2 regions of the Pantoea sp. UBA4549 genome follow, and region 2 is predicted to be linked to the other one. Evidence: predicted binding sites of a transcription regulator. Region 2 holds the regulator's gene; the other holds the start of a gene.
The links. The regulator PurR, encoded in region 2, represses purine synthesis genes. The targets are predictions, from matches to a motif close to CANGCAAACGTTTGCNTG.
Positions count from the first base shown of each region.

Region 1: the regulator PurR is predicted to act here: its motif matches at 1,270-1,287, upstream of purE (5-(carboxyamino)imidazole ribonucleotide mutase).

Region 1 is NZ_DGLH01000006.1:135,712-138,822, reverse strand. Features, by position in the region: gene ppiB (peptidylprolyl isomerase B) at 29-523, shown strand; gene B3041_RS03975 (UDP-2,3-diacylglucosamine diphosphatase) at 523-1,239, shown strand; gene purE (5-(carboxyamino)imidazole ribonucleotide mutase) at 1,371-1,880, shown strand; gene purK (5-(carboxyamino)imidazole ribonucleotide synthase) at 1,877-2,941, shown strand; gene ybbP (putative ABC transporter permease subunit YbbP) at 2,978-3,111, opposite strand, start outside.
Region 2 is NZ_DGLH01000009.1:567,897-571,007, forward strand. Features, by position in the region: gene B3041_RS09345 (C40 family peptidase) at 1-608, shown strand, start outside; gene purR (HTH-type transcriptional repressor PurR) at 1,007-2,032, shown strand; gene punR (DNA-binding transcriptional activator PunR) at 2,029-2,940, opposite strand; gene punC (purine nucleoside transporter PunC) at 3,050-3,111, shown strand, end outside.

The sequences.
Region 1 (3,111 bases), on a different contig from region 2:
TGAATACAACCTCCACAGGACGAATATAATGGTCACTTTCCAGACGAACCATGGCGATATCGTAATCAAAACCTTTGATGATAAAGCGCCGGCCACCGTACAGAACTTCCTGGACTACTGCCGTGAAGGTTTTTATGACAACACTATTTTCCACCGTGTCATCAATGGCTTTATGGTTCAGGGCGGCGGTTTCGAACCGGGCATGAAGCAGAAAGCCACTAAAGCTGAAATCCGCAACGAAGCGAACAACGGCCTGAAAAACACCAAAGGCACGCTGGCGATGGCGCGTACCCAGGCACCGCACTCGGCAACCGCACAGTTCTTCATCAACGTTGCTGACAACGACTTCCTGAACTTCCGTGACGAAAGCCTGCAGGGCTGGGGCTACTGCGTGTTTGCTGAAGTGGTTGAAGGCATGGACGTGGTTGAGAAGATCAAAGCGGTGAAAACCGGCCGCAGCGGTATGCATCAGGACGTGCCGACCGAAGACGTTGTCATCCAGAAAGTGACCGTCAGCGAGTAATGTCGCGTACGCTGTTTATCGCAGATCTGCATCTGTGTCAGGAAGAACCGGCAATTACTGCCGGTTTTCTGCATTTTTTGCAGGGTGAAGCGCGTGAGTGCGAGGCGCTTTACATCCTGGGCGATCTGTTTGAAGCCTGGATTGGCGATGACGATCCCAATCCGCTGCATCAGCAGATCGCCGCTGCCCTGCGCGCGCTGCCGGTGCCGGTGTTTTTTATTCACGGCAACCGCGATTTTCTGCTGGGCAAACGCTTTGCCCAGGCCAGCGGCATGACGCTATTGCCAGAGGAGCAGGTGCTGGAGCTGTATGGTCAGCGCGTGCTGATTATGCACGGTGACACGCTCTGCACCGACGATGCTGGCTATCAGCGTTTTCGCGCAAAGGTGCACCAGCGCTGGCTGCAGCGGCTGTTTCTGGCGCTGCCACTGCGTCTGCGGTTGCGCATCGCGGCCAGAATGCGCGCCGGCAGCCAGCAGGCGAACCAGCATAAATCGCAGTCCATTATGGATGTGAACCCGCAGGCGGTGGCGGCAGCCATGCAGCGCCAGCAGGCCCCGCTGCTGATCCACGGTCATACGCACCGGCCGGAAATTCATACGCTCTCTCTGAATGGCCTTCCCGCGCAGCGCGCCGTCCTTGGGGCGTGGCACGATGCAGGTTCCATGATCCAGCTTGACGCCAGCGGCGTAAAACTGATCGCTTTCCCCTTCTGATTGCGCGGGTACAATTGCCCGTTTTCTGGCCGCGCAACCGTTTTCCTTGCTGCTATCTCATGCTATTCTCTGTGCCCTTCTTACCTGCCTCACCGGCCAGGTTCGTCTGTCTATTCACAGGAGTTGACCGCATGTCATCCACCGCCGCCCCGGCCCGTATCGCCATCGTCATGGGTTCCAGAAGTGACTGGGCTACCATGCAGTTCGCCGAGGAAATTCTCAACAGCCTGGACGTTCCCTTTCACGTGGAGGTGGTCTCTGCCCACCGCACCCCGGACAAGCTGTTCAGTTTTGCTGAAGGTGCCGCCGCACAGGGCTACCAGGTGATCATTGCGGGCGCCGGCGGTGCTGCGCATCTGCCCGGCATGATCGCAGCAAAAACGCTGGTGCCGGTGCTGGGCGTACCGGTGCAGAGCGCCGCGCTGAGCGGTGTTGACAGCCTCTACTCGATTGTTCAGATGCCGCGCGGCATTCCGGTGGGGACGCTGGCCATTGGTAAAGCGGGCGCAGCCAACGCGGCGCTGCTGGCCGCACAGATCCTGGCCACCCACGATGCGGCACTGGCGTCGCGTCTTAGCGCGTGGCGCCAGGCGCAGACCGATGAGGTGCTGGAGAATCCGGATCCGCGGGGTCAGTCATGAAGCCGGTATGCGTACTGGGTAACGGTCAGCTGGGCCGTATGCTGCGCCAGGCGGCTGAGCCGCTGGGTATTGCGGTCTACCCGGTGGGACTGGATGCGGAGCCCGCCTCGCTGCCCATTGCAGAGAGCGTGATCACCGCCGAGATTGAACGCTGGCCGGAAACCGCCCTGACGCGCGAGCTTGCCCGCCACCCCGCGTTTGTGAATCGCGATATCTTCCCGCGTCTTGCCGATCGTCTGACGCAGAAGCAGCTGCTGAATGAACTTGGTCTGGCTACCGCACCGTGGCAGCTGCTGGCCGCGCCTGATGAGTGGCCGGCGGTGTTTGAGAAGCTGGGCGAACTGGCGATTGTCAAACGCCGCACCGGCGGTTATGACGGCCGCGGCCAGTGGCGGCTGCGGGCGGGTGAAACAGCGACCTTACCCGCTGAGTGCTACGGCGAATGCATTGTCGAACAGGGCATTAATTTCAGCGGTGAAGTATCGCTGGTAGGCGCGCGCGGTCAGGATGGCAGCATGGTGTTCTACCCGCTGACGCATAACCTGCACGAAGAGGGCATTCTGCGCACCAGCGTGGCGTTTCCGCAGGCTGACGCCACGCAGCAGCAGCAGGCGGAAACCATGCTCAGCGCCATTATGCAGGCGCTGGATTACGTGGGCGTCATGGCGATGGAGTGCTTTATCACGCCGCAGGGGCTGCTGATTAATGAGCTGGCGCCGCGCGTCCACAACAGCGGTCACTGGACGCAGAACGGCGCGTCCATCAGCCAGTTTGAGCTGCATCTGCGCGCCATCCTCGGCCTGCCGCTGCCGCAGCCGGCGGTATTTGCACCGTCAGTGATGGTGAACCTGATCGGCAGCGACGTAAATCATGCCTGGCTGACGCAGCCGCTGGTGCACCTGCACTGGTATGGCAAAGCGGTACGCCCCGGCCGCAAGGTGGGACACCTGAACCTCACCGACAGCGAGCCGTCACGTCTTGCCGCTGCCCTGCACGCGCTGCAGCCGCTGCTGCCGCCGGAATATGCCTCGGGCCTCGCCTGGGCGCAGGCGAAGCTCTGATTTGCTGACGGGGTCCCTCAGCCTGAGGGCCCCCGGTTACGCCGCGTCAAAGCGCCGGAACAGCGCTTTTCCTTTCAGCAGTTGCACCCCCAGCCAGCCGCCGCACAGCGACAGCAGAAGCGCCCCGCACAGCGGTAGCGCAAACCACAGCGTCCAGTCGGGCTGCCAGG
Region 2 (3,111 bases):
CGCCTGTACAAAAAGTTAAAACCAAAAAAAACCTCCCCGCAGAGCCTTCTGCCACTACACGCACCGCCCGCAAAAAAGGGGCTGCACCCTCTGCCGGTAAAAAATATGGTCATCAGCGTACCAGCCGGAAAACAGTGGCAGCAGAAGAGACCACCGATACGCTGACCGGTGTCAGGCTCAGTAAATCTCACCGCCTGCGCTATCAGAAAGCACGTGAAACCGCCATGACTAAGCTCATGGGCCAGCTGGGCAAACCTTATCAGTGGGGTGGCACCTCTCCGCTTACCGGATTCGACTGCAGTGGTCTGGTCTGGTACGCCTATAAAGATCTGGTTCGTTTTAAACTGCCGCGTACGGCTAATGAAATGTATCATCTGCGCGACGCTGCCCCCATCAAGCGTGAAATGCTGGAGAAAGGCGATCTGGTGTTTTTCCGCATCAATAATCGCGGGACCGCCGATCATGTTGGCGTTTATCTGGGTAACGGCAAATTCATTCAGTCGCCGCGCACCGGCAAGGATATTCAGATCAGCGCGCTGGGTGAAGATTACTGGCAGAAACATTATGTTGGCGCACGCCGTATGATGACCCCTAAAACCATTCGCTAACGGTTGCGCAACACGCAGAACCGCACGGCGTAACGCATTCGCGCTTCACGCCGGCACAGCCGCAAGGTCACGGCAGTTATCAGCAGCCGCACTGCGCCTGAAGTCTCCGTTGCCGCTTTCTGCCTGCACCACACGCTTTCGTATCTATCGCCGGAATAGAATTATTTTCGCCTGGCCGCAGGTAAACATCTCGTTTTATGACCCTCACCTTGCTAGAATCGCCGCCTTTCGTTGCGCAACACCTTTTGCGCACGCTGCTGTCATTATCTGCCACGGTTAATTACTCGCCTTAAATCAGCCATTTTTATGCTGAAATCGGGCAGAAAACCCTGCGCAGACGCAAACGTTTAACACTATACTTATCATAAAGTTGCGATAGGTTTAAGAGGTCCATTTTCATGGCAACAATTAAAGATGTGGCAAAACGCGCTGGCGTATCAACGACCACGGTTTCGCACGTCATCAATAAAACGCGCTTTGTCGCTGAAGAGACGCGTAATGCCGTGTGGGAAGCAATTAAAGCGCTGCACTATTCTCCCAGCGCTGTCGCCCGCAGCCTGAAGGTCAATCACACTAAGACGCTGGGTCTGCTGGCAACCTCCAGTGAAGCCCCCTACTTTGCTGAAATTATTGAAGCAATTGAGAATCACTGCTTCGCTCAGGGCTATACGCTGATACTGGGCAATGCGCATAACGACTTACAAAAGCAGCGCGCCTATCTGTCGATGATGGCGCAAAAACGGGTCGATGGCCTGCTGGTGATGTGCTCTGAGTATCCGGACGATCTGCTTCAGATGCTGGAAGAGAATCGTAATATCCCGATGGTGGTGATGGACTGGGGCGCTTCACGCGGTGATTTTACTGATACCGTACAGGATAACGCATTCCAGGGCGGCTATCTGGCCGGTCGTTACCTGATCGAGCGTGGTCATCGCGATATTGGCGCGATTCCGGGTCAGCTGGAGCGTAATACCGGCGGCGGACGGCACGCCGGCTTTTTACAGGCGATGCATGAAGCGGGTATCACGGTGCGTGCCGAGTGGATCGTACAGGGCGATTTTGAGCCTGAATCGGGTTATCAGGCGATGCAGCAGATCCTGAGCCAGAAGCAGCGCCCTACCGCTGTGTTCTGCGGCGGCGATATCATGGCAATGGGCGCGATCTGCGCCGCCGATGAGATGGGCCTGCGCGTTCCGCAGGATATTTCGGTGATCGGCTATGACAATGTGCGCAATGCCCGCTACTTTACGCCGGCGCTGACGACGGTGCATCAGCCTAAAGCGCAGCTGGGCGAGAAAGCGCTGGAGATGCTGCTGGATCGCATCACCAGCAAACGCGAAGAGCCGCAAACGATTGAAGTTCAGCCCAGTCTGATTGAGCGTCGCTCTGTCGGGGACGGTCCGTTTCGCGACTATCGCCGCTAAGCGCGGCGTTCGCTGAGCCACTCATGGTTTAGCGTCTCAGCATCACCCAGGTAAGCCAGCAGCCACGTCAGTGCCGGTGATGCCCGCTGCCCGGCCCAGCTGACGCAGCAGGGGCTGTCCGGAAAAGGCTGCGGCAGGATCAGTTCTGCCAGCGCGCCGCTATCCAGTAGCGGTCGCGCCAGATGTCCCGGGATCATCCCCACGCACAGGCCAGCTTGCAGGCAGTCGATCCCGGTTTCCCACTCCGGCACCACCAGCCGGCGCTGATTATCCAGCGTCCATGTCATACGACGCGGGAGTGCGCGCGACGTATCCTCCAGCACCAGCGACGGCCATGCGCGCAGCGCCTCTTCATCAGGATGCGCGCTCTGCGCCAGCGGATGATCCGGACTGACCACGCAGCGCCAGTTAAGGGCACCCATATCCTGAAAAGCAAAGCGCCCGCCGACCGGGATCGCCTGCGTGGCGCCAATGGCCACGTCAACCCGGCCGTCGGCGAGCGCATCCCATACGCCGTTGAACACCTCATAGCTGATGATCAGCTCCATATCGGGAAAATGGCGATAGAAATCTTTAACCAGCTGGCGCGTGCGCTGCGGCTTAACAATGCAGTCTACGGCAATACTGAGCTGGCCGCGCCAGCCGTTGGCCAGCTGCTGACACTGACGTCGCGTCGCCAGCATTTTTTTGATAACAGAGCGCCCTTCACGCACAAAATGCTCGCCTGCCGGCGTCAGGATCACCTCCCGATGCTGGCGTTCAAACAGCTCCACGGCAAGCCAGCTCTCCAGCTGCCTGATGGTATAGCTGATGGCAGAAGGCACGCGGTGCAGTTCCTGTGCCGCCGCGCTGAAACTTCCGGTGCGAGCCACGGCATCTGCCACCTCAAGCGCATATTCAGACCACATATTTTTTGCCTTCAAAAAATTTAACAGCACTCTGCAAATATTAGCGTTTCACAAAGCTGACTGCACCCTTTTACACTCCTTCGCGTTTCCCTGCCAAATGAGAAAAATAGTGATGTCTTCAAAAGGATTTCTGCCTTATCTGGCGCTGCTGAGCATGCTCGGCTTTCTTGC